2 regions of the Bacillus sp. 11B20 genome follow, and region 1 is predicted to be linked to the other one. Evidence: riboswitches for the same ligand, from Rfam matches in the RefSeq annotation. Region 1 holds a riboswitch; the other holds the start of a gene.
The links. A riboswitch is a leader RNA that binds a small molecule or an ion and turns the genes downstream of it on or off. The one in region 1 is predicted to bind glycine.

Region 1 (16,099 bases):
TAGGTGATTTACACTTTATTCTGTCTTTTTCCCGAGTGCCCTCGCAAGCTTTTGACTCGTCAATTCATTATATTCAAACGAAATGCTGTACCCGACAAACATGCCATATAAAATATATAGGCAAAATGTCGTTACAATGGTGCTTTGCTGCAAGTCATGTACTTGCTTTACATCTGGGAAAATGGGATTAAATACGTAAAAAACGAGCAGCCATAAAAGCCCGCCATAAACCAGACCCATCCAAAAGCCTTTGATCCTTTTTAAAAGCCCATAATAAATAAAGGCGGCTCCAATCGATAAAATTCCTAACAGCATAATACTTATAAAAGTACCAAGTCCTCCCTTTTTCCACTCTCCGAGCACAAATGGCTGAAGCAGCATGTTAGGACTCACCTCTGAAAAATGGAACACATAGGTCAGAAACCCGATAAAGCCCCAAAAAACACCGCCTACAAAGCCTGTAGCAGCTGCTCTTGCCACAAGTGATGTCGTTTGCACGGACTGATTTTTTTCTTCTTGGTTTTTCTTTTCATCACGTTTCATTTGTGAACACCTCCAGCAAGTAGTATGTCCAAAATGTCATGAAAAAAAAGGATTTCCATGCGTGAGTGTAAAATTTTTAAAACAGGGTATACTGGCTAAAAAGAGGTAGATAGAATTCTAGTAGATAATCGACCTGGGCGCTAGTGATTTCCCCTCATTTCCTGTACAATAAAGGTATAAGGAAATGCATGTAAATTACAGGAAACAGGCAGGTTGATGAAATATGTCCAATCAAACAAAACCTCCAGCTTATGGAGGGCAGGCAGTTGTCGAAGGTGTCATGTTCGGAGGTAAGAAGAACTATGTGACAGCGATTCGGCGAAAGGACCAGTCCATTGAGTTTTTGAAGCTTCCCCGGACCTCCAATAAACGAACCGCCTTTCTCAAGAAAATCCCCTTTGTCAGGGGTGTTGCTGCACTTGTTGAAGCAAGCGCAAACGGCAGTAAGCACTTAAACTTCTCCAGTGAGCGATATGACTTAGATCCTTCTGAAGATCATACTCTTGAAAAAGAACAAAAAGGCTCGAAATTATCCATGATTTTCGGCATTGCTGTGATCGGAGTTCTCTCTCTTCTCTTTAGTAAATTTGTCTTTACCCTGGTACCTGTCTTTTTAGCAGAGCTTGTGCGTCCCATCTTTTCAGGGAATTTCGCACAAATCGCAGTGGAAACATTCTTTAAATTGGTCCTTTTATTAGGCTATATTTACTTTATTTCCATGACCCCTTTAATTAAAAGAGTATTTCAATATCATGGGGCAGAACATAAAGTCATAAACTGCTATGAACAGAACCTTGACATCACAGTGGAAAATGTCCAAAAGCAATCCCGTCTGCATTATCGATGCGGCAGCAGCTTTATTTTATTCACTGTCATTGTTGGAATGTTCGTCTATTTACTCGTACCGACAGATCCTTTATGGGTGAGAGTTCTGAACCGCTTGGCGCTCATTCCGGTTGTTCTGGGCATTTCATTTGAAGTGCTTCAGCTCACGAACAAACTCCGAGAAGTGCCTGTACTTAAAGTGCTTGGCTATCCTGGCCTTTGGCTGCAATTGCTTACAACAAAAGAACCTTCTGACGATCAAGTCGAGGTAGCCATTGCAAGTTTTAATGAACTTCTTCGTTTAGAGGAAGCATCTCTAAAACAAGCGTCAGATTCTGCTCATCAAGTGATCTAACTTATAAATCCGGTAAATTCCTTCGGAGGTGGACAGTTATGAATCGCCGAGTACATCCTGCTTTTACCATTATTTTCGCTTTAGGTGTTTTGGGATTTGTGTACTTACTCACAACGAACCCAGGCAGACTTTTTACAATGCTGCTGTCTGTTGTGATCATTGGAGCGGCCCTATTTTTCCTATTTAGATGGCTGATGAATCGAAGAACTGGAACAGAAGGCAATCTTTATCGCAAAGCAGTCAAACAATCAAAACGTCGCTACCAGCAGCCTAAACCAAAAACGAAAAGCCAGATGAAAAATCGGGTCACTCATTTGCGAAGCGTGCCGACTGACCACAAGTCTAAGCCCGTCCTTCTCAAAAAGAAAAGCCAAACACATTTGACTGTGATTGAAGGCAAGAAAAACAAAAAGAAGAATCGCGCCTTATTTTAAAATGTCCAGCTTTTTAAAAATTGCTCGGCCTTCTGTCTACCTAGATCGACGAGCGCCTTTTTCTTTTCTGTCATGAGTTGAAAATCAGTGGCAATGACGTGTTCTACAGGAATAAAAATAATATGACGTTCGTGTTTTGTGGCGATATGTCTTTCGTCATGAGCACCACGCATCGTTTCAAAAAGAGCGCCAAACAGTTCAAACGCATTGCGGATGGAGTGTTGTGGGCGTTCTTTTTCGTTTGGCGTTAATGTGACACCGACGAACGGTCTTTTTTTCTCTTCAGCAAACAGCCAAATTGGAAAATTGCTAAGCACTCCTCCATCTACAATGGTACAAATGCCTTTTGAAGACTTCAGTTTGACAGGTTCGAAAAAATAAGGCAGGCTGCAGCTCATTCGAATGGCCCTCGCCACGGAAAACCGCTCTGGATTCAAGCCATATGAAGGAAGGTCGTCTGGCAGTACGAGGATTTTTCCATTCGTTAAATCGGACGCAACAATTTTCAGCGAATCTTTTTTGAGGTCTCCAAACACGGTGACCCCTTTTCGTTTTAGCACATCAGTCAGCCATTTTTCCAGCCGGTCTCCTTTATAAAGACCAAGACGCCAGTAAATGGATACCCACCTAAGCATTTTGAACGGGATGAATTGACATCTTCTATCAAGCAATTGATGCTCATCCATTTCATCTAAAAGCTCCCGAATTTCCTGGCTTGTAAAACCTGCTGCGATGAGTGAAGCAATGATTGCTCCAGCACTTGTACCAGCAAGACGGACAAATTGAAATCCTCTCGCTTCAAGCGCTTCATAGGCACCAGCAAGCGCTGCCCCCTTAATGCCTCCACCTGAGAACACACCATCTATCTTCATCAAGGAGCCCCCTTTGATTTCACGCTAATAATAGTGTAGGAGCATTTGCTTTCAATTAGAACTTTAATCAAAAAGGACACCCATGCTAAGGGTGTCCTTTTTGATTAAGATTCTTGATTTGTTTGTTCGTTTTTCTTTTGAATCGCTTTCAGCTGAACAGATCGCTCATCGTTTTCTTCAAAAAATTGAACGAGATCGCCGATGCGGTCAATGCTATTCCAGCTGAGATGATGTTCAATGCCTTCTACATCATCATAAATTTTCTCTTCATCTACACCAATGATTCTTAAAAATTGCTCCAGCAGTTCATGTCTGTATACGAGACGTTTTCCAATTTTTTTGCCTTTCGGGGTTAAAATTAGACCACGATACTTCTCATAAATGAGGTATTCATCTTTATCTAGCTTCTGAACCATTTTTGTTACAGAGGAGGGATGGACAGCGAGTGCTTCTGCAATATCAGAGACTCTGGCATATCCTTTTTCTTCTATCAGCATATAAATTTGTTCAATGTAATCTTCCATACTAGGTGTAGTCATAAAACCCCTCCATAATGCACCTTTACTTAATAATCAACCCAATTCTACACCATCGTTCATTAAAAAACAAGGAGTGTCCATCGTCTTAACGCTTGTAATTCCAATCATCTGAGGCATATTTCGTTTTGGCGAGATGATGGACAAACGCTAATTCTTCATCTGTCAGCTCATAAGGTTCAAGCTCAATATTTAATCCTTTTTCAAATCCTCTTTTAAACGCAACACGCGCATCGTCTATCGTACAAGTTCGGTCTGAGATTTCATTGATGGCAACCGCTTTGTTTTTAAAGCTTCGCTGCATCCGCTCTCTTACCCGGTCGTTAGGATAAAGGAACAAATCGAATAATTTATCCTCATCAAGGTCAATTAAAATAGATCCATGCTGGAGGATGACACCTTTTTGTCTCGTCTGAGCACTGCCCGCTACCTTTCTGCCTTCTACAACAAGCTCGTACCAAGAAGGGGCATCAAAGCATACAGAAGATCTTGGGTTCTTTAAGCTTTCCTTTTCTTTATCTGTACGAGGAATGGCAAAATACGCATCGAGTCCCAGCTCTTTAAAGCCTTCTAAAATGCCTTCTGAAATGACACGGTACGCCTCTGTCACCGTTGCTGGCATTTCTGGATGTTCCTCTGACACAATCACGCTGTAGGTCAGCTCCTGGTCATGTAGTACTCCTCGTCCTCCGGTTGGTCTGCGGACAAATCCAAGACCATAGCGCTTGACAGCTTCTAGGTTGATTTCTTTTTCAACGTTCTGAAAATACCCAACAGATAATGTCGCCGGATCCCATCCATAAAAGCGGATAACAGGCGGAATGAGCTTCTCACTATGCCAATAAAGCAAGGCTTCGTCCATTGCCATGTTAAAGGCAGGGTCTTGGTTTCCTGAATCAATGAAACACCATTTCTCTTTTTGCATATAAAATCCCTTCTCTTTTACGTAGTCAATGTTAGATGATGGTGGTGACCACCGGTTTTCTCTCTTCATCAGTCTATCAAATAGGAACGGAATTGAAAATAATTCTTACCATTTATGATGACAAGTTTCTTATGCTTTACTATAATAGTATTTGTCTAAAACGTACCATCAGACAGGCTACTGTGCTGATGCTCAAGAAGGAGTCGAGTTGTATTGTCAATGTTCAACTATATCGTCCTCTCACTTTGTGGACTTTTTGTTCTTTATTCCATCGGCAGCTACATTTATCAGCAGCGCATTATGAAAACGCTGACGGAAGCAGAATTTATTAAAGGTTACCGCAAAGCCCAGCTCATTGATGTGAGAGAGCCAAATGAGTTTGAAGGCGGACATATTTTAGGGGCAAGAAATATCCCTCTTTCCCAACTAAAGCAGCGCAAAAATGAAATACGTCCTGACAAGCCTGTTTATCTCTATTGTCAAAATAATTTCAGAAGTGGAAAAGCAGCCCAAACTTTACGTAAAAATGGCTGCCGTGAGATTTATAATTTAAAAGGCGGCTTTAAAAAATGGGGCGGCCGCATTAAAACGAAGAACTAACAAAAAAGACTCTGGGAGCATGATTCCCCCTGAGTCTTTTTTCTTTATTTTCTTTCAAAAACGAGAACGGGATTCCGAGCGGCCTTTGTTTCGTCCATACGTTTCACGACGGTTGTATGCGGCGCTTCCTGCACCACTTCAGGATTCTCTTCTGCTTCTTTCGCAATTTGAATCATTGCTTCGATGAATGCATCAAGTGTTTCTTTTGATTCTGTTTCGGTCGGTTCAATCATGATACATTCCTCTACATTGAGCGGGAAGTAGATCGTTGGCGGATGGTAGCCGAAATCAAGTAATCGTTTGGCAATATCCAGTGTCCGCACACCTAATTTTTTCTGACGTTTACCTGAAAGGACAAATTCATGCTTACAGTGACGATCAAACGGCAAATCATAATGAGCGCTTAAGCGGCGCATCATATAGTTCGCATTTAACACGGCATTATCGGTTACAGCCTTTAAGCCGTCTGGCCCCATAGAGCGGATGTACGCATAGGCTCTGACGTTAATGCCAAAGTTGCCATAGAATGGCTTCACGCGCCCGATTGATTCCGGACGGTCATATTCAAAGTAAAAACGACCTTCCTTCTTTACAAGCACCGGCTTTGGCAAATACGGAATTAAATCTTTTTTAACGCCAACTGGACCTGAACCAGGACCTCCGCCTCCGTGTGGGCCTGTAAAGGTTTTATGAAGATTTAAGTGGACAACATCAAATCCCATATCTCCTGGTCTTGCTCTACTTAAAACCGCATTCAAGTTGGCTCCGTCATAATAAAGTTTACCGCCAGCTCCATGAACGATTTCAGCCATTTCTAAAATGTTTTCTTCAAAGAGGCCAAGTGTATTCGGGTTTGTAAGCATTAAAGCAGCTGTTTCTTCATTAACAACGCGGCGTAAATCTCCTAAATCAACAAGCCCGTTTTCATCAGATGCGACAGTAATGGTTTCAAATCCAGCGACTGTCGCAGATGCCGGGTTCGTTCCATGAGCAGAATCAGGCACAATGACTTTTGTACGCTGATGATCTCCTCTTGCTTCATGGTACGCACGGATCATCATGAGTCCCGTCCACTCGCCATGTGCTCCTGCCGCAGGCTGTAATGTCACAGCGTCCATCCCCGTAATTTCTTCAAGATGTTCACCTAGATCGTATAGTAATTCCAATGCACCTTGTACAGTGTCTGCCTCCTGTAGTGGATGGACCTGCGAGAAACCTGCAAGGCGTGCAACCTTTTCATTAATCTTTGGATTATATTTCATCGTACAAGAGCCAAGAGGATAAAATCCAGAATCGACCCCATGATTGCGTCTTGATAATGCTGTATAATGACGCATAATATCAAGCTCAGATACTTCAGGGAGCTCAGCATCCTCATCACGGATGTACGTCTTATCAAATAAAGACGGGATCTCCTGTTCAGGTACATCTAAATCAGGCAGGCTGTACCCAATTCTTCCTTCTTTAGATAATTCAAAAATAAGCGGCTGATCTTGTTTATTCATGGCGATCCCCCAATTCCTTGATAAACGTATCAATTTCTTCTTTTGTTCTCAGCTCTGTCACGGCTACAAGCATGTGCTGCTCAAGCTCTGGGTAGTCTAGCCCTAAGTCGTAGCCGCCGATGATTCCTTTTTCAAGCAATCGTTTATTGGCTTCTTTCACAGGCTCCTGTAACTTGATCACAAATTCATTAAAATGAGCCCCTTCTACATCCGCCTGCAGTCCATATTTTTCTGCCTGCGTCTTGGCATAATGGGCTTTTTGCACGTTTTGATAGGCGATGTCTTTTATGCCTGTTTTCCCTAGTGCCGTCATGGCAACAGAAGCAGCTAGCGCATTTAATGCTTGGTTCGAGCAAATATTTGACGTCGCTTTATCTCTTCGAATGTGCTGCTCACGCGCTTGAAGAGTCAGGACAAATCCACGAACACCATTTTCATCTTCTGTCTGCCCGACTAAACGACCTGGCACTTTTCTCATCAACTTTTTCGTCACAGCAAAATATCCGCAGTGAGGTCCGCCAAATGCCGCCGGGATACCGAACGGCTGCGCATCACCAACGACAATGTCTGCCCCAAGTTTACCAGGCGGCGTCAATAGCCCGAGTGCGAGGGGATTGCTAGAGACAATGAACAGGCTTTTTCCTTTATGTGCAATGGGTTCAATGTCTTTTAACGGCTCGACGACACCAAAAAAGTTTGGATATTGCACGAGAACTGCTGCTGTATCATCGCAGACGGCCTTTTCCAGTGCAGCTAAATCTGTCTGCCCTTTTTTCGCAGGCACTTCAACAACTTCAATGTTTTGTCCTTTGGCGTATGTTTTCAGCACCGCTCTTGATTCAGGGTGAACCGTTTCAGAAACCACCACTTTTTTCTTCTTTGTGTGTCCCGCAGCAAGCATTGCCGCTTCTGCTAGTGCCGTCCCGCCATCATACATTGAGGAATTGGCTAGATCCATACCAGTCAGCTCAGCAATCATTGTTTGAAATTCAAAGATCGCTTGCAATTCACCTTGTGAAATCTCCGGCTGATAAGGTGTATACGCTGTATAAAATTCAGAGCGTGAGATAACATGATCGACAATGACAGGCTGGTAATGATCATATACACCAGCACCAAGAAACGATGCATAGGAAACTGTATCCTTATTCTTTGCAGCTAGCCGGGATAATTCCCTGACAAGCGCTGTTTCAGATGCGGCTTCTTTGATGTTGTATGCTCCTTTGAATCTCACCTTCTCTGGGATATCTGAAAAAAGCTCATCAATCGACTGAACGCCGATGACATCCAGCATTTCTTTCTGATCTTGCTCTGTTTGCGGCAAATATCTGTGCTTCATCCTCTATTCCCCCTCGTTATTTGGTTCTTTTATAAAATGGTGTTGTGACGATTTTGGCTTTTAGACGCTTTTTGCGAACCTGTACTTCCACCTCTGCCCCAAGCTCCGCTTCTGAGGTTTCGATCAAAGCAAGCCCGACATTTTTCTTTAATGTTGGGGATTGAGTGCCCGTTGTGACAAACCCAACCTGCTTTTCTCCTGAAAAGACTGGATAATCTGTACGCGGAATCCCTTTTTCAATCATTTCAATGCCGACAAGCTTTCGCTTCAGTCCCTCTTCTTTTTGTTTTTTAAGTGCTGCTTTTCCGATAAAATCAGCTTCTTTATCCGTTTTGACAGCAAAACCAATTCCGCCTTCTAATGGAGAAATATCCTTTGTCAGCTCCTGGCCATAAAGCGGAAGCCTTGCTTCAAATCTCAAGGTATCACGTGCACCGAGTCCGCACGGTATTAATCCTTTTGGCTGCCCCGCTTCTAATAAAGCGGACCAAAGGTGGACCGCATCTTCTGACTGGCAGTAGATTTCAAAGCCATCTTCCCCTGTGTAACCTGTTCTAGAAACGAGCACTTCTTTATTTGCGACCTCAGCTTTTGATAAAAACGTAAAAGGTTTAAGCGATGTCACCTCTTCATCCGCCACCTCTTTGATGATGTCAGCAGCAAGAGGTCCTTGAAGCGCTAGCAAGGCGGTTTGATCAGATATATTTTTGATCAATACGTCATCCTTCTCTTGGTGCTTCAAAAGCCAATCCACGTCTTTATCGATATTTGATGCGTTGATGACAAGTAAATAGTGGTTCTTTTCTTTTTGGTAGACGAGCAGGTCATCTACCGTTCCGCCATCTTCATAACACATGGCTGTATATAGTGCCTTACCGTCTGTCAGCTTAGACACATCATTGGTTAATAACCTTTGTAAAAAAGGAAGGGCATCTTGACCTTTGACGTCCACCTCACCCATGTGAGACACATCAAAAAGCCCTGCTTTTGTTCGAACAGCTTCATGTTCTTCTTTAATGGAAGAAAATTGGACAGGTAATTCCCAGCCCCCGAAGTCAATGGTTTTTGCGCCAAACGTTTCATACGCATGAAAAAGCGGTGTTCGTTTCAACATCAATCGTTTCCCCCTTTTTTTAGTGCAAATGCAAGCTGAATTTTCAGAAAAAAATCACAGCAAAAAAGGACAGAGCGCTCCCTTTTATCAAAAAGAAGTCTCTGTCCTTGCACCTGAAAGTTTACAGCACAACATCATTGTGCGTTTTCCCCTTTGGTGGTTTGCTAAAACGATCAGCAAACACTCTCCAGAGTTGCGTCCGGTAAGAGTACTTTTGCCTGAGAGATTCACTGAATCATTCAGCTTGCTCCTTCGGCGCCTGCCAGTGCAAAATAACCGCCAAGTCTCTCCCCATACCATCATCCGCTCATATTTTTCACATTTATTGGACATACTATCAAAATGGGTGACTTATTTTCTAGATCACTTATCAACATCCTACCATTAGAAATGGATGGAGAGCAACAGAAAAATCATTAACATTTTTAAAATAACCTTTCGATATCGTTCGCTTTTATTCATATATCTAGTCTTTTAGAGACCTCTTAAAAAATGAAGCGTTTAAAAACAGAACAATTTATCAGATCCTACTAGAAAGGCAGGCGACCACATTGAATATTCAAACGATTTTTGATCAGGAATGGACAAATGAATTTCAGCAGCGGCTTTCATCAGACGGCCCCTGGGCGAACTGGGATATGTATCGATTAGCGACGCAGGTTCAAAAAGTCACAGCCATTGATTCATTCGAGGGACTGCAAGCTCCTGCGCACCTGCCTGCATTCACACCTTTACAGCACCAGCTCGAAGTAGCCAGAAGAGTCGTAGAAGAAATGAATGGGAAAGCCATTCTAGCAGATGAAGTGGGCCTAGGGAAAACCGTAGAAGCAGGACTCATTATCAAAGAATACATGATTCGTGGACTTGCCAAAAAGATTCTTATTCTCGTCCCCGCCTCCCTTGTATCTCAGTGGGTACAGGAGCTGCGGACGAAATTTTATATTGATGCTGTTGAACAAAAAAAGAGCTATGTGTGGGAGCAGTGCGACGTTGTCGTTTCTTCCATTGACACAGCCAAAAGACAGCCGCATCGAGACACGATTTTATCGATTGCCTACGATATGGTCATTATCGATGAAGCACACAAACTGAAAAACAATAAAACGAAAAACTATGAATTTGTGAGAAACCTGAATAAGAAGTTCTGTCTGCTGCTGACAGCGACACCTATTCAAAACCGGATCGGAGAAATATTTAATCTCGTTTCCCTTCTGAAGCCGGGCCACCTAGGAAATGAACATCAATTTAAAGATATCTTTGCCAAAAAGGACTTGCAGCTTGAAGACCATGACCGATTAAAACAGCTCGTCAATAAAGTGATGATTCGAAACCGAAGACAAGACACAGGCATCGAGTGGACAAAACGACATGTCAAAACGATTTCCATTGATTTTTCTCCGACAGAACAAGCATTGTATGATGAAATCTGCAAGCTGAAAGAGAATCCGTCTTATACAAAGCATATGTTTTCCATTATGACCTTGGAACGAGAATGCTGTTCAAGCCGTGAGGCAGTTTATATGACGATTAAAAAAATGCAGGAAGAAGAAAAGCATATTCTCGGCTCTTCTGCTATAGCGCAAATCATGGAGAAAATCAATCAAGTGGAGCAAAACTCAAAGGCGCTTGAAGTGGTCAAACTCATTCAACAGTTAAATGAAAAAGTCATTATTTTCACCGAATACCGCGCAACACAAATTTATTTACAATGGTTTCTACAGCAAAATGGCATTAGCTCCGTGCCATTTCGTGGCGGCTTTAAGCGGGGTAAAAAAGATTGGATGAAAGATTTATTTAGAGAACGGGCGCAAGTGTTAATTGCTACAGAAGCTGGCGGCGAAGGGATCAACCTTCAGTTTTGTAATCAAATCATTAACTACGACCTCCCGTGGAACCCGATGCGTTTAGAACAGAGAATCGGACGTATCCACCGCCTTGGCCAAGAACGAGATGTCCACATTTACAATATGGCAACAAACGGAACAGTTGAAGAGCATATTTTAAAGCTTTTATATGAAAAAATTCAGCTGTTCGAAAACGTCATAGGCGATTTAGATGATATTTTAACGAGAATTGATATTGAAGAAGTCGAAACAGAGTTGCATCAAATTCTCTTCCAGCATGAATCTGATGGAGACATGAAAAAGAAATTAACCCAATTTGCTTCTTATTTAACTGAAGCACAAACACCACTTTTAGAAAAGAGACAGCAGGGCTCATAAAGGAGAGTTGATCAATGGAGCAGCATGACATTCACACCTTTCTTCTCCGTTTTTTCAAGGCGAATCAATGCAGCATATTAGAAGAAAGTGCAGGACATATGACCGTACAGCTGACAATCGAAATGGATAAATTGATTATGAACCGTCCTTTTTATTGGCACTGGCTTGAAAAAACTGGCGGTGTACCTGAACCGCGGCAATTGACTTTCATCACAGATCAAAAAAAAGCGGGTGATACGGTCAGTGGTGAATTCATCCATTTCGGCTCCCCCCGGTTATTTCAAATATTTGAGGCGGTCAAACAACAGGGCCGTTTTATCCGGCTTTATGAACGAGTCAGCCCGCTCACGAACAATCAGATCGCACTTGAGCCATGGCTTGGTCTCAATGTAAAAATTTCTTACCTTGCAGACCGGAAGAAGGATAAGCTTTTATCATTAGGACTCCATCTTATACGCGGAGAAGTCATTGAACAATTTCAAGAAAAGCTGGAAGCTCGTGAGCTGTCGTCTCAAATTCCCGATTATTGTTTTACGATGAGTACAATGATTAAGCCAGAAAGCGGAATCAAACGGCTCTACAGCCTTATGGAACGTTATGCCCATGAGGAACCGGACGACTGGGCAGTGCGAGCCGTTCAAAAATGGAAAGAAGACTCCGAACTTTTAAACCAATTTTATGAAGGGACTTCAGACACATCTGTAGAATATGAAATAGAAAGGCAAGCACTCAAAACTTTATACGAACCAAAAATCAGTCTTACGATTGAAAATGGCGGACTTTTTTACTTACAGCAAAAAAGAGGAGGTTGACCCATAGTCCCCTCCCCTTTTATGTGACTTACAATTTTCGATCAGTCTAAAGCTAAGTTTGTCTGTTTGTATTGGGCGGAAACATGACGCAAGCAAACTATGAGGTCTTACCACCTATGTCTTTCCATTTCATGCGTTAAGTGCCTGAAATACATGATTCAGTATTTTAGGAGGGTATTTGTATGGAAAAGAAAACGAACAAATTAGACAGTGAATGGGTTCAATTATTACGTGAAGCTCGCAAGGCAGGACTAACAGTTGAAGAAGTCCGTCATTTCCTCAAATCAAATGAAAAGTCCTCTGAGTCTCCCCCTCTGGTAAGAAGTCATTCTATCAAACCTTTCTGAATGTGCTATAATATCGAAAGGAAGGTGATGACATTGATTGGCCAGCGTATTAAACAATACCGCAATGAAAAAGGCTACTCACTATCAGAACTGGCCGAAAAGGCTGGGGTAGCGAAGTCTTATTTAAGCTCAATAGAAAGAAACTTGCAAACAAACCCCTCCATTCAATTTCTTGAAAAAGTCTCCGCTGTTCTGGACGTCTCGGTTCATACACTTTTAAACGAAAAAGATGAAACCGAATACGATGGTCAATTAGATAGTGAATGGGAAAAACTAGTTCGAGATGCAATGACATCAGGGGTTTCGAAAAAGCAATTTCGTGAATTTTTAGATTATCAAATCTGGAGAAAAAAGCAAGAAGAGGAGTAAAGCGCACGTTTTAGCGCATACTCCTCCAATTGCTATGCAGATCTTGATATCAGCCTAAAGACTGGCTTTATTTTTTATCTTCGCTGTGTGCTTTTTCGTTTTCTTTCACGTAGCCTTTTTCATCCGTATGCTTTTTTGGATTGATCGTTAAACCATTCCACTGAGTCGCTTCGAAGGAAAGATCAATTTGAATCGCATCGCCTTGGTATTTATTTTGGATATAGTGACCAGCTTTATCCTTCGTCTGGTCATTGATAAATTCAATGGTCATTTCCACTTTATCGTAATCAAACGGATTCTTTGGAATGCCGTCATACTCTGGAGCCACTGTTCCATCAACAGTTGCTACATTAATTTTCCCACTTTCATGTAAAAACTTCTCATCGACGGCATGACGAAGCTTTTCAAATGCGGTCTGATCCTGTTTTGACGTTAATTGATGCAAGTCAAGCAGGTTTGCATGGTCTAAAATAATGTTTTTCGGATAACCATTTCCACCTTCGGCTCCAACCGTCAGAACACTCACCTGAAACTGACTGAGAAATTCTTCAGCTGTATTCTTACCGCCATTCTTCGCGGAAGATCCATCTGTAAACTGGCTATAATCAAGACTCATCAGCACTTGGTTTATCGCTAGTGATCCCTTATTATCAAAATGAAATTCTTTCTTGATCCGATCACCAGGTTTTAAGTTCGAAAGGTTGATGGCGCCGGAGTTCTCTTTAGCAGATAAATCCAGCTCTCCTGTCGAGTAGACCGCATTTGCCTTTTCAAAATCATTAAACGCCGCCCATGTTCCCCCGCCGATTAATGCAAGACCTAAAGCCCCTGATAATACACCTAAACGAATTGATTTCTTCATTGCCATGAATAATAAACCCCCTAATATTTTGTTTTATTGAAACCTGATTAGGTTACAAACGATTTAAGCTTGTTCCTCTGACATATGTACATCAGCCGTGTGTCTACGGTGTTTCGCTGCGCCCACAAAATGAATAGTTGAATAAACAAGCAGCATGACACCCGGTATAATAAGGAGCAAAGCAGTTCCAGCTGATGTCCCTGCATACGAAAGAAGCTTTCCTGCATAAGGAATGTTCACTCCCATATACTGCGCAGTCACCTGATCCGCTTTTACCAGCGTGCCGTCCTGATACATATTATTGTCACCCTTCGTCTCAAACGCTTTATTTGCATCCTTTCCTTTCACCCCAACAATTCGGTGGGTCACAAAGGACTGATCCTGTTTTGTTTGGAACGTAATAATATCTCCTTTTTTGAGCGTCTCAGGTGAGGCGACCTGCTTTACAACAATCAGTGACCCAGCTGAAAATTCTGGTTCCATCGAACCTGATAATACTTGCTTCAATTGATAACCGAAAATCTGAGGTTCTCCTCCTGTTGTTCTTGATGACAACACGACAATAATTGAGGCTGTCATCACCGTGAACACCACCACATAAAGAATACTCCCAGACATCTTCATCCATTTTTTCATGACCCCTTCTCCCCTTCGCATATCATTTTTTCACTTTAAAAGACAGCTCCATTTAGGACGCCTTTTCTTGACACTTTGAGAGCACCATCTGTTTAGACCAAAAGTACGGCTGATCAGATGCGCCAAATCCTTTAGGATAAAAGATTTTAAATGCATAGATTCCATTTGTTTTTGCTTTATCTGTCGTGACAGTCGCTGTTTCTTGCGACAATAGGGACTTTATGGAGCCCTTTTCAAGAATATGACCATCTTGTAATGGCTCCTGACCATTTCCCACTTTATGTAATTCCCACTTCCATTCAGAGTACGCAATAGGCTGTCCACTATTTTTTAGTGTCATGCTCAGCCTTTGAGGTGCGCAGACTGTTCCTTCGATCATCGTTTGATCGACAAGCTCCAATTGACTTCGATCCCATTTTTTAGGCTGACAATGCTGATCTGTCTGTTCAAAGTTTTCACATGTTTTCATAACAAAATTTTTGTGCTCGACATCGTTAAAAGAGGCATTCGTGGGTGTCATGAGGAAAGATGTCAACATTAAACAAATGGCACAAAAAAGGACAAAGAGCGACTGTTTCATTAATCCCTTCAACTCCTTGAACGGTTGTTCTTTAAAAAGAACGATTATATACAGTATAAGGAAATACCTATAAAACCCAAAACGTCAAATTAGTTCATTTTGTTCTTAAACAAGAACCATTGCGAGAAAATTCTTCCATTTTCTCATTCTTTCGCCATATTCAATATTTTTTTGTGTGACATTTGTACTTCTTAAAACTTACATAAAAATGTAGGATTTGGTCAGGATATGAAGAGGTGAGGTGATGTTAAGTGAAATATGGAAAAATCATTATCATGCTCAGTTTACTGCTGAGTCCTATGATGCTAGACGTCAAACCTGTGGCTGCGAGAGGTTTGACTGCCACCGCAGACCAATGGGAAACGCGAGCAGTCAAAGAAGCCAAAAAAAGATACCCGCTAACGCAAGTCTTATTTAAACAAAAAGTATGGGACCGCCACCGCGATAAGGAATCTGTAAAACAGTATCATATTACGTTAAAAGACCATACAAAGGAATTTGGGGTGTTTGTTACCATTTCCTATAATCCTTACTCAAATAAGGTGAATAAAGTGATTGTTGTGGAGGAATACAACTAAAATGGCATAAAAAAACCGCCTGCTGGCGGCTTTTTACTTTCGTCGATGTCGCTGACGTTTTTTAAGCATCATGGAGAAACCAAACGGCAGAACCCCAAATAATCGCTGTGAAAACGGAGGTTTTGTTTCCATTTTTTCTTGTTTGTGTTCCTTCCGTTCGTCTCGTGGTGTATTCATATATTTAATGATTTCCTGCGTCATATATTTTACATAGTCATTTGTTTTCAAGCAAATTCACCTCTTCTTCCTTCAAGTGTTACCAGAAAGAGGATGATTTTATACACTGGCTAATCAGGGTTTGCCCATCTCATGATTTCACCGGTCTTCCAATCCAGCATCAGCTCCCGCTCATCGGATAAGCCATCCTTTGTTTTCACTCTCACCAAAGCGAGGACACGTTTTTTCTGTTGATCGCATTTCATCTGCTTCAGTGTCACATGGCCTTCTTCAGTATCAATATGGACCTTCTGCTTTTCACAAATGCGTTTTACTGAGCTGGCAGCTTCACTCACACCCACCCTAAAAAGATGCTGTTTTTTATAAAAAGAAATCGTGAGCTCTGCACTTCTCAGCTCTTTTTGAAAGCCCATCGTTATCGCTCCTAGGATCAAGAGAAAAAATAGGATCACAGCAAGCACATGCGGA
Region 2 (16,099 bases), on a different contig from region 1:
AAAGGCTGATATCCCTGCCGAAATGGCTGTTGATCTAAGTACCTTGTCTTTTGTTCGAAGTGCCACAGCGAAACACGCTCCACTTTCCGCAATATTATGCGCAAGTGATGCCGGCAAATAAAGTGCTTCTTTCCCAAGGGTTCCCATCGTTGTGACTGCATAAGGAACCATTGCTTTATGCATGCCTGATGCCACCATGAATGGGAGGACCGCTGCTAAAATGGCGACAGCTACCCAGCCTACCGTATTAAACATCGAAAGAATAATAGATGAAAAACCTTGCCCCGCTGTAAAACCAATCGGTCCTAACAGAAGTAGCGTAACTGGTACAGTAATGACCAATGACATCATCGGAACGAAGAAAATCCGAATTGGTTTTGGTGAAAACCGTGTAAAGAATTTTTCCATTTGCGCGTAAAGCAATACAGAAAGGATTGCCGGAAACACTTGATACGCATAAGCTATATTTTTCACATCGAATGACAGTAATTGTGCACCTTCTGTAAGCATCGCCGTCATGTTCGGCAGAAGAAGCGCACCGACTGCTGATAGTGCGACCAGTGGGTTTACTTTTAGTTTATTCGCCGTCGTTACAGCAACTAGTAAAGGCAGAAAGTAAAGTGGTGCGTCACCTACCATGTTCAGTATTTGATAGGTTTGTCCCTTTGCATCCATCCAGCCTAATAAAGAGAAAAGGAGAAGAAATGATTTTAAAATTCCTCCGCCTGCGATAGCTGGTACAAGCGGCTGAAAGACACCGACAATGAAATCTAACAGAACTGTGCCTGCTTTTCTTTTTTCTTTTGGCTGATTGGATGGCACGTCTTGGCTTGATGAGCTGCTGCCTATTAAATTTGTTACCTTTTGATACACTTCAATGACGTCATTCCCAATGACTACTTGGCATTGTCCTGTCATTCTGACAGCTATGACACCCGGTGTTTTTTCCAGTGCTGGTACATCTGCTTTTTTCTGATCAATGAGTGTGAAGCGAAGTCTTGTTGAACAATGCTCAAGGTGCGCAATGTTTTCTTTGCCACCTACATGCTGTAAAACGTCTTTGGCAACTTGTGTGTAATTCATTTTTTCTCCCCCTTTTCTCATACACGAGACCTATATTTTGGCAACAAAAAAAGGACCTAAAACGACAAATAAAAGAAAAATTCATCGTTTTTAGATCCTGCCTGCATGACCAGTCACATGTCTAATTTATTCATATTGGATTTGTTTTTAGTATATACGCATTATATGAAAGCGTCAACATTTATTTTTCTAAAAATTATTAGGGTCTATATACCTAAAATACTTTTCTCTATTCACTTATAGGAAACCTTCTACTCTTTTGTTCCTTCTATCATCAATCAACAATATTTTTCTCCACAAAAAACCAGATAAGTTGATTCACTCATCTGGTTTAAATTCATCTATTTTTTCTTTTCTTCTGCCCTCTTTTTAAATGCTTTCGCTTGTTTTTCATACTCCTTTTTCGTGACAGCTTTTAACTCTATTGAATCGCCTGTCATGATATATGGTTTAGGGAGTTTTTTATATTCCTTCCTCGTGAAAGCTTTTAACTCTACTGTACCGTCTGTCTTTTTAATTGGCAGCTTTACTGATTTTGCATCTCGATCAGTCGAACCTATAATGACACCATCTTCAATTATAGGATCATAGCTCATTTCGAAAAATCCTGCCCCATCAGTAAAGCCCCCGACCTCTATTTTCATTTCTTTATAGGGCTTACAACCTTCTTCAGTAACAGTTGTTATTAAAAAGGAGCCGTCCCATCCATTCTCAACATGCATGCTTTCCACTTGTAAAAATAGTTGTTTATCCTCTGCCGTATATAGAAAACCATATACTTTCGCCACTTTATCCCTGAAGTGTCTCATATTTTCATAATATCTAGTTTCTGATGAATCAACTAGATTTTGATGTCGATTTTGAATCTTTTTTTGATACGTTCCTAGCTTTTTTTGATTGATTGCTTTATAAATCGTGCTTTGCTTCTCGCCTTGTTTTTTCACAGAAAGGTTTTTCCCCGAAAAATGAACTTCGTATATGATCGTTTCTTTTCCTTTTTTCATTTGAAATTCATACCCATTTTCTTTTGAATGGCCGGTTATGACATATTGTTTTTTATATAATTGAGGGTCCCACCAAATTTCTTCTATATAGCTTTCATTCAAATGACCTGTTACTTTGCCTTTATTCTCAGATATCTCGAACCAGTTCAGTCTATCCTTAGTTTTATACGCAAATGCATAGGAATGATTCAATGAATTTTTTTGTGCGATTGCTTGATATGCTGTCCAGCCGCCTCCACCCAAGATGAGTACGGCTAGGATAGACACGACCCAGATTTTCAATTTGCTCATACGTACCTCCTCTAATATTTAATTTGAGAAATCAACATCAACAATATTTTACCATATATTCAACTAAATTCTTATTCACTTAAAAGTAGATACTAGAAAATTTAGATAATTATTTTAGTAATTATATCTTACATCTATGCAAATAATATCCTTTTTTTCATGGAGAATTCAGATATGTTATTAACCCTTATTCACCTGGTCCAATACGATCTATTTTTTCTTTTCTTCAGCCTGCTTTTTAAATGCTTCCGTTTGCTCTTGATATTCCTCTTTCGTGACAGCTTTAAATTCTATTGTACCGCCTGCCATTTTAAAGGGAAATCTAATTGATGTTGCGTCTCGGTCAGTTTCCCCTAAAATAAAACCCTTTTCAATTGCAGGATAAGTACTCAAATCAAACATTATCCCATCTGAAACACCCCCGGCTGTATGTTTCGTTTCTTTATAAGGTGCTCCACCATCTCCTGGGACCGTTCTCATCAGAAAAGAACCTGCCCATTCAGACTGCATATACATTCGTTTTACTTTTAGAAATAGCTGGTATGAACCATCCTCCGCCGTATACAGATAACCATAAGCGCCTGTTACTTTCTTAATGAAGTTTCTTACATAATCATGAAATCTATTTTCAGTGTCCTCCATCAGTTCTTCATATAGGTCATGAATGTCCTTTTGAACAGCACGTAGTTTTGTTTGATCAACTGCTTTGTATGTGATGCTTTGTTTTTCACCTTGTTTTCTCACAGAAAGATCTTTTTCAGCAAGGTGAACTTCATATGTGACCGTCTTTTTCCCTTGCTTCACTTGAAATTCGTAACCGTTTTCAATCGTTTTGCCGGTTAATTTATATTTGTTGATAAATAGATTAGGATCAAAATGCCTTTTTGGGTTTTCCTCCAAAATGGTTTCATTCAGATGACCTGTTACTTTCCCTTTTTTCTCCGTTACTTTGAACCAGTTCACATGATTCTTGGTCTTATATGCAAAGGCGTAAGATTGATTCAATACACTCTTTTTTGCATTTGCTTGATATGCTATCCAGCTGACAGCACCCATGATTAGTACCGCTAGAATTGCCACGATCCAGATTTTCGATCTATTCATACATACCTCCACCGACAGAATTTCATTTTTTCTATCAATATATGAGTGAGTCACCTCCTTTATCGAATTTATTTTTCAACAACCCCTTGTATCTGCCACTCCCCATCATATATTATATATCTAAATGATATATCTTTTAGATAGGTGTGCTGATATGAAAAAATACAATGATACGACGTATGCGATTTTAGGTATTTTAACGACAGATTGTAAGTCAGGGTACGAAGTGAAGCAATTAATTGATAGGAGCTTGCATCATTTTTGGAAAATCAGTTATGGACAAATTTATCCAGCTTTAAAGCTAATAGTCGAGGAAGGCCTTGCGGAGGTTTCACCTGCTGCTAGCTCTGGTCGCTCAGACAAGCGGGAATATCATTTGACTGAAAAAGGACTGGACACGTTAAGAGAATGGCTGGCGCAGCCGCTCGATCAGTTACCAACAGAGCGGAATGAGGTGTTATTAAAATTATTCTTCGGTCAATATCTTTCGTTTGAGAAAAAACTAGCGCTTTTACAGGATTATGAGAGGCAGCTCCGTATTCGTTATGAGACATATGTTGCGATTGAACAAAACATTCAAGAGCTGTACCCAGATGAAGCGGATGCGAAGTATTGGCTGTTTACTTTAGATTATGGGAAAAGAGTGGCTCAAGCTGGAATTGATTGGTGCGTGGAGACATTCCATTCGATGAAGAAGGAAGGGTAAATGAATGAAAAAAGACATACGTGCTGGCAGATTTACAACGGACAATTCTGATTCGATTGTGGTGTTCATTATCGGAATGAGGATCAACAAACGCTGGGCCATTCATCAATGGATGCCTGTGTTCATGGCGATGCCTGGCATGATCAAGGAGCTGTATACCCATCAAGAGGAGCTAGGGTTTCTTGGAACAGAGAATTACTTTGGATTACGCACGACAGCGATGATTCAATATTGGAAATCAACAGATGACCTCCTTGCCTATGCCAAGATGGAGAAGCATTTGGCTGCTTGGAAAAGATTTAACCAAATGGCACGAAATAATGATGCGGTCGGCATTTATCATGAAACATACCAAATTCAAGCCGGCTCGTATGAATCCGTCTACGTGAACATGCCTTCCTACGGATTGAGCCAAGCGAGAGCGCCTATTCCAATTGGTAAAGGAAAACAAACAGCGCAGGAACGGCTGAATACAACAAATTCCTAGAGAGCGATTCTCTAGGAATTTCTTTTTGCAACGGTCACAAAATGCTTTAATATGCGGGCTGTTAATCCCCATATGGTGTAGTTTTCGTAATCATAAAACCATTCCTCAATCGAACGGCTCCCCCAGCTGTATTTTTCACCATTCATGATTTTTTCATAAGGGAAGTCCTCTCCTGGTGTTGGCTGAACGGATACATGATGTAGGTACGGCTCATATTGGCTGAGCCATGATAGAGGCACGGTAAAGGTCTCTTCTACTTCTTCTTGATTATAGGAGTGTTTCACTTTTTGCTCATCAATGATACCGACATATGGGTATACGACAAAGGATGGAGAAGCGATATAAGGACTGAGCTGCCCAACGATTTCGACCGATTCTGGCGGAATGCCCAACTCTTCATGTGTTTCTCGCAGTGCAGCCTCCTGTGCTGTTTCGCTGCCGTCGAGCTTGCCCCCAGGAAAACTAATATCACCCGGCTGTTTTCTCATGGTGAGCGATCGTACCTCAAATAATATATGCCATTCTCCATTTACTTGTACTAAAGGGATCAGGACTGCTGCTTTGAACGCTGTCTCTTCTCCAATGAACAACGGTTGTGATTGATGTAAGTCATTTTTTAATTGATCAATGAACACGGCCATCACCTGTTTTCTGTTTCTCTTTCCTTTAGCGTATCATGGTTCACCTTTTCAATAAAGATGATCTTTCTGACAATTATTTTTATCAATTTGACAACTTTACTTGTCAAATTGAATATAATGCTTTACAATCAAGGAAAGATTTCAATTAAAACTTGAGGTGACAGAATGAAAAATCGGTTAAAAGAGCTTCGTGCGCGTGATGGTTTAAACCAAACTGAGCTTGCGAAACGTGCAAAGGTCTCTCGTCAAACCATCAGCTTAATGGAACGTGATGAATTAATGCCGTCTCTCTTGCTCGCTGTTAAGCTTTCACGAATTTTTCAGGAACCCATTGAACGTATTTTTCTATTCGAGGAGGATGAACTATCATGAAAACTGTATACAAAATGCTCTTAGGTGCTCTCCTTGGCTTTCTCGGTGCTTACTGTCTGCTGGCAGCCGAATTTGAGATGACACTTATTGATATTGCATTTGAAGCGACTCTTGTCATCAGTGGAGTGACAATTTTATTGATTATTTATTGTTTTTCAGGGATTTCACGTATGAAAAAAAGAGTGTCTCTTTCGGTCTCTGGAGATGAGGAAGATGAACTGGAGGCTAAGCAATATCGGACCTTTACTGATTCGACATTAGCCAATACGGTGAGTACGATTTTGTCCATTATTGCCATCGGTATAACCATCGTCACCGAGCAGCCACTCTGGTTGATTCTGGTCAATGCTGCTTTATTTATCGTCACCATTATTAGTTCTTATGCAGCGATATCCGTCCTCAAACTTGTCTATCCTAATCGCAATCTACCAAATCCGTCCGACAAAGACTATAGTAAAAAGCTGCTCGCCATTTCAGACGAAGGGGAAAAGCATGTCATGCTTGGCGGACTGTTTCACACGTATCAAATGATGAATATTCTATTGACTAGTGCCATGTTTATTTTGATTGTGTATTCGCTTGGAGCCAATCACTCTCAACTGTTCTCGATCGTGGTCATTGGGATTGTTTTGATCATTTTGAATGCAAATTATGTGTTGAAGATTAGAAATCGTTAAATGATAAAAAGCACAGCTCTGTCAAAAGGCTGTGCTTTTTCCGTCCGTTACGATGCACGGCGTTTCTTTCGTGCATAAATCAAAAATAAGAAACCAAACCATACCGGTGTCAATAGCAACGCAGGACGTGTTGCATCTGCGAAGAGCATGATCACGAGAATGGCTGCAAAGAGCGCAAGAACGCAAATATTCACAAAAGGTGTGAACGGTGCTTTAAAGGTAGATGCTGCATGCAGTTCAGGCCGTGTTTTTTTATATTTCAAATGACAAATTAAAATAATACTCCATACCCAAATGAAACAAATGGCACTGATCGTGGTAACAATCCCAAAGGCTTGTTCGGGAATCAGCTTGCTTAAAAGTGCACCGACCGATACTACAATCGTTGAAACAAATAGCGCATTACTCGGGACAGCGTGCTTGTTCAAACGTCCAAAGGAAGCTGGCCCCTGCTTTTGATGACTGAGATTATACAGAATACGGCTTGTCGAGAACATGCCGCTATTACAAGCTGATGCCGCAGACGTCAACACAACAAAATTGATAAGCCCCGCTGCTACTGGTATCCCAATGAGCCCAAAGGTTTTCACAAAAGGACTTTCTGATGCACTGAGCTCAGACCATGGGTTGATACATAGTAAAACAAAGATCGCACCCACATAGAAAAATAGAATTCTTAATGGAATCTTATTAATCGCAGAGGGAATGTTTTTTTGCGGATTAGCTGTTTCTGCTGCGGATACGCCAACCAGTTCAACTCCCACATACGCAAAAATCACCATCTGGAATGACAGCAAGAAGCCTGTGACACCATTCGGGAATAACCCGCCATGAGACCATAAATTCGTTACTGTCACCGGTCCGGCATCGGTTTGAAAACCAATGATTAAAAGAACAATTCCAACACCGATCAGTAATAGAATCGTAATCACTTTAATGAGTGCAAACCAAAATTCCATTTCTCCGAAAAGCTTCACCGTTAATAGATTCAATCCTAGTAAAATCAACAAACAAATGATGGCAGGAATCCATTGCGGGATATCAAACCAATACTGCACATACACTCCGACCGCAATGACATCCGCCATCGCTGTCATAATCCAGCAAAACCAATATGTCCACCCTGTCACAAAAGATGCCCACGGGCCGAGATAGTCCTCTGCAATATCGGTTAATGACTGATAGCCCGCCTTCGATAAAAGCAATTCTCCAAGTGCCCTCATGACAAAAAAGATGGCCATTCCGACAATTAAATAAGCAAAAATGATTGATGGACCTGCCAATTGAATGGCTTTTCCAGAGCCTAAAAACAGCCCTGTTCCAATGGTTCCGCCAATGGCAATCAATTGCACATGACGGTTTGATAAATCTCGTTTTAATTCTTGTTGTGCCAATGCTAACACCCTCCTACGACACGATCTTATACTGAAATAATGAACTCTTTAAAAAGTCCATAAAAAAAGAGATTGGATGCGCTCCAATCTCACGGTCATAAAAGAATAGCAAAATAGAGAAAAGTAATACACGGCATCATCCATGCATCACAAATACAATATTTCGTACTCTTCTGTCCTTTTGCCTGAGATTGTGAACCCTTCGGCGCCGCACATACATGCGGTCTCTCCAGAAGCTGCTCCTGCTATAGTGTGACCCACAGCAATCATAGCCTTCGTTATTTAATTAAAATGTTGCTATTTCTGAATAATTTTATATTTTACGCCTCAATCAGAATGCTGTCAATGGTAATCTTTTATGATTTACGGTGATACCCATATGTCTTCACTTCATCAATCCCCCCTAATTCATGTATAATAAACCAAAAGATGTTCGGCTCGTCTGATGGAGAAATCCCTCTTGATCATGAACAAAGTTAGGCAATCCATTGAAGTTGGTGAAGATAAATGAAAAAAATGAACAAACAGCGTGTCACATTACAGGAAGTCGCCAAGCATGCCGGTGTCTCGACTTCAACGGCATCACTCGTTGTTCGAAACAATCCTAGAATCTCTGAAGCCACTCGAAACAAAGTACTGCAATCCATGGAAGACTTAGGATACGTATATGACCGCGTTGCTGCCAACATGCGGTCAAAAAGCTCAAATATCGTTGGTGTGATTGTCACAGATATTTCTAACACCTTTATTTCGGAATTTTTAATCGGCGTGCAAACCACGCTTGAATCACTAGGCTATACCGTTTTACTTGGTACAACCTTTGACAGTGTCGACAAACAGGAGCGGCTCATTTCCACCATGGTAGAGCACCGAGTGGGCGGAATTATTTTAAACCCAGCTTCGAAAAGCTCTGCTCGAACCGTCAAACAATTAAATCAAATTCGCACCCCAAAAGTACTTGCAAATCGTGAGTTATCAGATGTGCAATGTGATTATGTCGGTGTTGATTATGAACAAGGCACTTGGATGGCCATTCATCATCTTCTTCAGAAGGGGCATCGACGTATCGCCTTCTTAGGCGGCATCAAGACCTCATCGACTTGGATTGAGCGGATGAAAGGTTTCAAAAGAGCTCATGACGATGAAAACCTGACGATTGATGATTCCCTTATTATTGATATCGTACCTACTCGTGAAGGCGGGAAAGAAGCACTCGCTCAAGTGATGGATCAACCCGAGCCTCCTACCGCTATTTTTTGTTTTAGTGACTTAGTTGCATTTGGAGTCATGCAAGCACTGTCAGCACGGGGCATCCAGCCAGGTGAAGATATTGATGTGGTTGGATTCGATAATGTTCCTGAAGCGGAGATGTACCATCCGCCGCTCACCACTGTTTCTTCATTCCCCCGATCCATCGGGGCAAAAGCAGCGAACCTTTTATATCATAAAATGAACGATCAGGATGAAGAGCTGCAGAGATTGATTTTAAAGCCTCAACTTCATATTAGAGAAACCTCTACCTGATATGGAAAGGAGAATTGTGGACAGCAATTCTCCTTTTTTTATTGATCAAGTCAACTATTTCTTTGTTTCAATTTTCTTTTTTTAAATCACAAAGTCATAAACTTGACACATTTAAAATGCAGGAGTATATTTATCTCGTTGCTTCTTTTAGTATATCGTTATACCTATTTCGTCCTATCGTTATTTCTATCAAAAAACAGTTAAAAGTGATTTTTTATGATTCTGATCAAATCATGAAGTTTCACTTCCTAATCAAGGCTGTTATTATTTTTTAAATTTTAGTAGAACGATGTACTTGATTGAAGAACAGATGAATATTCATTATTTTTTCATCAATCACATAAGGGGTGTTGTGATGGGCTTCATATTATTCATTTTGAAGGAAACAATAACAAAGGGTATACAAAGAATTTGACCTTAAAGGGGTTTCAAATATAGGAGTGGGAACATGAAAAATCCTTATATTAAATCGTCACTTGGCATGTATTTAAACTACTTCATGCTTGGCATGATCAATATTATTGTAGCTTCCAACATGGACAGCTTATCTGAGCGCTACCATGTAGATATTCCGAAAATCAGCTTGCTTGTATCGGCGATCGGAATTGGTAAACTCATTGCTCTCTTTTTCTCAGGTCGGTTAGCCGATAGCTGGGGACGTAAGCCTGTCATTATTACAGGAAATTTTCTTTACTTATTATTCTTAATCGGTATTCCAACGACAACGAGTTATACACTGGCATTTATCTTTGCGATTTCAGCAGGTATTGCCAACTCACTGCTTGATTCAGGAACCTACCCTGCTTTGACAGAGTCATTTCCGAAAAAAGCAAGTTCGGCTTCTGTTTTAGTAAAAGCGTCTGTATCCATTGGGGCGACTGTTCTTCCATTTATCTTGGCGTACCTAGTGGCACATGACATCTTCTGGGGCTGGGCGTTCTTTGGACTAGGGCTTCTTTATTTACTTGTAGGAATTTACTTACTCTTTATGCCATTCCCGAACCATAAGCAAGTTTCTTCACAAGATGCTCTTCCAGTACAGGACCAGCTGAAGGAAGAACCAAAAATGCTTGGTGAAGGCTTAGCCGTTGTTCTTATGGGATTCACGTCGACTGCATTGTTTGTCGTATGGCAGACATGGCTTCCGCAGCTCGGGTTAAAATTAATCGGACTTGGCACAGGACAAGCCACACAGCTTCTATCTTATTTTAGTATTGGTGCACTCGTATCTGTTCTCTTGCTTTCGATCGTCTTAGATAAATTCATTTCACCAATTATGGTGGCAATCATTTATCCAATTGGGGCGTTCCTTGCAATGCTTTCACTTTTCCAAATCGAAACGTACAGCATTGTCATTGTCAGCACCTTCTTCTTAGGTCTATTTACAGCAGGGATCTTCCAGCTTGCGATGAGTATCATGATGAAATTGTTCCCGACAAACAAAGCAACGGCTTCATCCTATGTCAACATTGCGGCAAGCTCAGCGTTTATTCTCGTGCCGCTCATTACAAGTGGGTTGGTCAGCACGTACGATATTAAAATGACGTTATTCTTCGATATGATCATTGCGGTTATTAGCGTATTACTAGCGGTCTTTGTTCTTGGACGCATGAAAAAATTATTTAGATAACTAAAGGAGATGTCAATCATGACAAACATACATGAACGAAATATTGATGGAAAAACAAAATTAGTCGGTCTTCTTGCTACACCAATCGGACACAGCCTTTCACCACGTATGCATAACCTTGGCTATACACTAACAGGTATCAACTATGCCTACCTCGCATTTGAAGTAGGGAATGATGAACTAGAAGCAGCCGTAAACGGTATGAAAGCAATGGGTGCAGCTGGATTTAACGTCTCTATGCCGAACAAAATGAAAGTACTAGATTACTTAGACGAACTAGATGATTCTGCAAGATATACACGTGCAAGTAACACTGTAGTAAACAAAGATGGTAAGCTCATCGGCTACAACACAGATGGTCTTGGATATGTGAGAAACTTGATTGAGCATGGCGTTGAATTAGCCGGCAAAAAAGTCACACTTGTTGGCTCTGGCGGCGCGGCAACTCCGATTGCGATTCAGCTTGCACAGTCCGGCATTCGTGAAATTAGTATTTTTGCTCGTAATGACCAATACTTCGTTCAAGCAGAAGAAAATGTAAATTACATCAACAACGAAATGAAATCTTTCGGTGTCAAAGCAAACATTTTCCCACTTGAAGACAAAGACGCGTTCCGCCGTGAAGTAGCAGAAAGTGCGATCCTGGCAAACGGGACAAGCCTTGGCATGAAACCACTAGACCAGCTCAGCATTATCGATGATACACTTGATGTACTTCGTGAAGATTTGATCGTGACAGACGTCGTATACAACCCGCAAAAAACAAAGCTTCTTGCACAAGCACAGGAAGCTGGCGCCAAAACGATTAACGGTCTTGGAATGATGCTATGGCAAGGTGCACTTGCTTACAAACTCTTTACTGGCGAAGATATGCCAGTTGATCAAGTAAAACAAATCCTTTTTGAAAATGACCGTTTCTAATACAAAAGAAAGACGACTTCCTAAGCGGAGGTCGTCTTTTTTTTTAATCATGTACCATAACTTGACGGTAGCGATACAGGATATACAGTGCGCCGATAATGGCCGCAACAGCCACCACTGCATCGAACATAAAGATTTGTAAAATGGACGCGTGACTCTGAATTAAACCTGTTACGACCGGGATGACGATAGCCGACACGCCGCCTGCTGTGGAGATAATCCCTGTCATCGTCCCTTTGTTTTTCCAGAAGAATTCAGCCATCACAGTTAACGTCAGCTGAAAAACTCCTGCTGTTGAAAATCCTAATACAAAAGCATTGACGGTTCCTATGACTGGCGATTTCACGACCAAAAGTACACAAATAGAAACAAGTGTAATGATTGGATAGATCAGCAGTACAGTGACCGGACGGACAAAACGGCGCAAAAGAAACGCGAGCATCACAACAGACAGCAGCCCGCCCATACTATAGTAACTGAGCAGTTTCACAGCACTGCCCGATGCCATCCCCAAGATAGCCTCACCGTAAGTAGGAAGCCAAATTTGCGGCAGCGCATACAGCCCATTTGATGTAAAGCTGATTAAAATGAGTGCGATCCCTTCCCTCCAAAATGTAGGCTCTGTCGAGAAGCGCGGAAGTCCATCATGCTCCGTTACCTGGACTTGCTCCACCTTGCGATGATTCGGAAATGGCAAGGTCCACAGCATCAAGACATTCACAAGATAGATCAGAGCAGGAACAAAAAATGAAATTCCATAAAACAAATCATGCTCTGCTAAAAAGTAAATCGCCAGTGGCAAAATGGTTGCCCCAATGGAGATAAAGGCCTTCACCATCACATTCGCAGATCCCGAGTTTTGCGGAAAAGCCTCCATTAACGCAGGATACGTTCCTGCATCCATTGCCGAATTCGCGACCCCTGCCAAAATCGCAAACGCAAATGCGATTTGATAATTCGGTGACAATGGGATTCCGATGAGGAACACCGCCATCAGCACACCAGAAACCAAAATGACCGGCTTTCGCCCAAAACGATCTGACAGTACGCCTGATAAACCATACGTGAGCACCCTGCCAATGCCAAGCGCCGAAATCATATAACTAATTCCCGCACTATTGGTATCTAATTGTTTGATTAAAAATGGCATATTTGAAGCCAAAATAATATTGACCATACCTAATAAAAAGTAATTAATATACAGACTAGAAGCCGTTCTCACATACGGATTCCTCATCCTGACACACCCCTCAACACCATCGCAATGAAGTGACAAATAATGGTTACGCTTACAAGATCTCATATGTGAGGAAGAACAGCTTTGCAGCCTTCACGTTCATACATCTCATCATGTCATGCAGCTCACAGCTTACACGCCCTTCATGTATCAAGCATTTCTTCAATTTTTCACTGCTCTTATTTTATACGAATGAGAAAGGTAAAGATAGTGAATTGCTTAAATTTGAGGGGAATTCACCGATCAAGCGTATGACACCATCGATCGAAAAAAGGAGTGGTTAGCTGCCACTCCTTAACTGATGTCTCATTTCTGTTCATCGTTCATTTTCAACCCATTTTGACGAATGACTTCTTGATACCAGTAAAAGCTTTTTTTAGGTGTTCGATTTAACGTTCCGTTTCCATCGTTATCTTGATCAACATGGATAAACCCATATCGCTTTTCCATTTCAGATGACGAGTAACTAATTAAATCAAGAATTCCCCAGCTGGTGTAACCTATTAATTCGACTCCATCCTCAATGGCTTCCAGCATCTGCTGGAAATGCTGCTCATGATAGCTAATCCGATAATCATCATTTATCTTTCCATCTTCCACCTTGTCGTATGCACCTAATCCATTCTCAACTATAAATAGTGGTAGTTGATAGCGATCGTATAAGTCATTTAAAGAGATACGAATTCCAATCGGGTCGATCTGCCAGCCCCATTCACTCACTTCTAAATATGGGTTTTTCACTCCACCTATTGTATTGCCGCTGACAGTTTCCATGCCTTCACTATTTTCAGTAGCAACCAAGGAATTGTAGTAACTGAATGAAATAAAATCAACCGTATGCACCTTTAATAATTCGTCATCTCCCAGCTGTTTCTCAATGTGAATATTTTTTTCTTTAAACAGTCGATTGATAAAACGCGGATACTCACCACGCACCTGTACATCTGTGAAAAACATATTAAACTGATTGTTCTTTGATGCCTTCAGAACATCCTTTGGATTACAAGAATACGGATATGTTGTTAATTTCGTCAGCATACACCCTATTTGTGCCCCCGGAATCATTTCATGACAATATTTAACGGCCAAAGCACTTGCAACAAATTGATGATGCAATGCTTGATAAACTGCCTGTTCTACATTGTCAAAGCGCTCTGAAACGATTCCACCACTTGTAAATGGATGTCGGACAATACTATCAATTTCATTGAAAGTCAGCCAATACTTGACTTTATCTTTATATCGATCAAATACAACTCGACTAAATTTCACAAAGAAATCAACGACAATGCGATGAGACCATCCTCCATATTGATTCACTAAGTATAGCGGCATTTCATAATGAGATAACGTGACGAGTGGTTCAATATCATGCTTTTTCATCTCATCGAATAGGCGGTCGTAAAATAATAATCCCGCTTCATTTGGCTCTTCTTCATCACCGTTTGGAAAAATACGTGTCCATGCAATCGAGACACGTAACGTCTTCAATCCCATTTCTTTGAACAGCGCCATATCTTCAGGATAACGATGATAAAAGTCTACACCTCTTCGTTTCGGATAACCTTCAGCGGTATCTGCACGCATCGCTTGCTGAATTTGTTCTTCATCCACTTTGTTGTGCTTTTTATAATCAGACTTACTGAGACCTTTTTTAAAGATCGCCACATCAGCAGTCGATAGCCCTTTTCCGTCTACATTCCATGCGCCTTCGGCTTGGTTTGCCGCGATGGCGCCTCCCCATAAAAATCCTTCTGGAAATTTCCTGATTTGATTAGACATGTTTCTTCCTCCTCAAGACTATGCGTTATTTCTTTGAACCACTCGATTAACGTGAATAATTAAATACATTTTTTCGTCACTGGATATCGTGTAATCCACATTTGTTTTAATATATTTCTCGATTTTCTCCACACATTTTACTTCTTCAGGATACTTCCTCATGATTTGATCAATGAGATCGTGATCATCTGTTTCAAGCATTTTGTTCTCAAGTAAACGTTGAACAAAGAACTGTAAATGTGTTAAAAACCTGGAGTAATTAATCGTATCTGTCGGAATGTCGATCTTATAATGCATTTTGATAATATTTAAAATGTCTTTGACCATATTGGTCATCATCACGATTTGATTTAAATTATCTTTGGTCTGCTGCGCATTTACTAGATGAAATGCAATATTCGCCGCTTCTTCTTCAGGCAGCTGAATGCCTAACTGTTTTTCAATCAGCTCTAGTGCATGCAGACCAATGCTAAATTCCTCGGGGTAAAATTTCTTCACTTCCCACAGCAGTCGATTTTGTATCGTTAAATTTTCCTTAAAGCGCTTCGTAGCCATAAAAAGGTGATCGGTTAAAGAAATATAAAGATGCTCATTTAGGTGTGTAGATAAACGGCGCTTCGCATAGGATATAATCTCATCTGTCATGATTAAAAATTCCTCTGGGGTCTCCCTCATAAGCTCAGCTAAATCATTAGACGTACTTTGATCTTCTAGCACATAGATTTTTTGAATATCAGACTCTTGAATAAGACTGCCTGGCTTATTTTTAAATCCAATCGCCTTACCCATTACGATGATTTCCTTACCGTCATCTCTTTTAGCGAGAACCACACTGGTATTCAGCACTTTTATAATTTCCATACCATATCACCTTCCTGGATACATTCAAAATCGATTTATAAGACCGTTAAAAGTGGCTGCTGATGACCAGAAACAGGATTCGTTTTTCCCTCTTGGGGTAAAATTTCTAAATAATCAGCTGTATTTGTAATAATGACTGGTGTTGTTGTATCATAGCCAGCCTTTTGTATATTCTGTTGATCAAATTCAATCAGAAGTTGACCTAGTTTCACTGTATCACCTTTTTGAACATGTGAAGTAAAATATTGTCCATTTAAGTTTACAGTATCAATACCAATATGAATCAGAACTTCCACACCAAGGTTGGATTTTAAACCAATGGCATGATTTGTATGGAAAATCATTTCTACTTGTCCATCAAAAGGAGCAAATACTTTCCCTTCAC

Region 2: it holds a riboswitch for glycine, as region 1 does, so the genes downstream of both, ACN6NB_RS18915 (amino acid permease) here and gcvT (glycine cleavage system aminomethyltransferase GcvT) in region 1, are expected to answer to the same signal.

Annotation. Positions count from the first base shown of each region.
Region 1 is NZ_JBLZWZ010000008.1:347,300-363,398, forward strand. Features, by position in the region: gene ACN6NB_RS11060 (YqhR family membrane protein) at 16-543, opposite strand; gene ACN6NB_RS11065 (DUF1385 domain-containing protein) at 767-1,723, shown strand; gene ACN6NB_RS11070 (SA1362 family protein) at 1,762-2,157, shown strand; gene ACN6NB_RS11075 (patatin-like phospholipase family protein) at 2,154-3,029, opposite strand; gene mntR (transcriptional regulator MntR) at 3,134-3,568, opposite strand; gene ACN6NB_RS11085 (lipoate--protein ligase family protein) at 3,654-4,490, opposite strand; gene ACN6NB_RS11090 (rhodanese-like domain-containing protein) at 4,710-5,090, shown strand; gene gcvPB (aminomethyl-transferring glycine dehydrogenase subunit GcvPB) at 5,135-6,595, opposite strand; gene gcvPA (aminomethyl-transferring glycine dehydrogenase subunit GcvPA) at 6,588-7,934, opposite strand; gene gcvT (glycine cleavage system aminomethyltransferase GcvT) at 7,951-9,048, opposite strand; glycine riboswitch at 9,148-9,241, opposite strand; glycine riboswitch at 9,245-9,351, opposite strand; gene ACN6NB_RS11110 (DEAD/DEAH box helicase) at 9,600-11,270, shown strand; gene ACN6NB_RS11115 (YqhG family protein) at 11,285-12,082, shown strand; gene ACN6NB_RS11120 (anti-repressor SinI family protein) at 12,265-12,429, shown strand; gene sinR (transcriptional regulator SinR) at 12,463-12,798, shown strand; gene tasA (biofilm matrix protein TasA) at 12,866-13,666, opposite strand; gene sipW (signal peptidase I SipW) at 13,724-14,296, opposite strand; gene tapA (amyloid fiber anchoring/assembly protein TapA) at 14,349-14,876, opposite strand; gene ACN6NB_RS11145 (DUF3889 domain-containing protein) at 15,176-15,454, shown strand; gene ACN6NB_RS11150 (YqzE family protein) at 15,488-15,682, opposite strand; gene ACN6NB_RS11155 (competence type IV pilus minor pilin ComGG) at 15,742-16,099, opposite strand, start outside.
Region 2 is NZ_JBLZWZ010000009.1:910,358-926,456, forward strand. Features, by position in the region: gene ACN6NB_RS18875 (beta-glucoside-specific PTS transporter subunit IIABC) at 1-1,083, opposite strand, end outside; gene ACN6NB_RS18880 (hypothetical protein) at 1,425-2,378, opposite strand; gene ACN6NB_RS18885 (hypothetical protein) at 2,589-3,482, opposite strand; gene ACN6NB_RS18890 (PadR family transcriptional regulator) at 3,637-4,188, shown strand; gene ACN6NB_RS18895 (DUF4188 domain-containing protein) at 4,193-4,675, shown strand; gene ACN6NB_RS18900 (NUDIX hydrolase) at 4,687-5,310, opposite strand; gene ACN6NB_RS18905 (helix-turn-helix transcriptional regulator) at 5,482-5,688, shown strand; gene ACN6NB_RS18910 (DUF3169 family protein) at 5,685-6,365, shown strand; gene ACN6NB_RS18915 (amino acid permease) at 6,413-7,759, opposite strand; glycine riboswitch at 7,923-8,002, opposite strand; gene ACN6NB_RS18920 (LacI family DNA-binding transcriptional regulator) at 8,267-9,283, shown strand; gene ACN6NB_RS18925 (MFS transporter) at 9,732-10,913, shown strand; gene ACN6NB_RS18930 (shikimate dehydrogenase) at 10,932-11,834, shown strand; gene ACN6NB_RS18935 (MFS transporter) at 11,878-13,071, opposite strand; gene ACN6NB_RS18940 (glycoside hydrolase family 1 protein) at 13,378-14,853, opposite strand; gene licT (BglG family transcription antiterminator LicT) at 14,872-15,714, opposite strand; gene ACN6NB_RS18950 (beta-glucoside-specific PTS transporter subunit IIABC) at 15,750-16,099, opposite strand, start outside.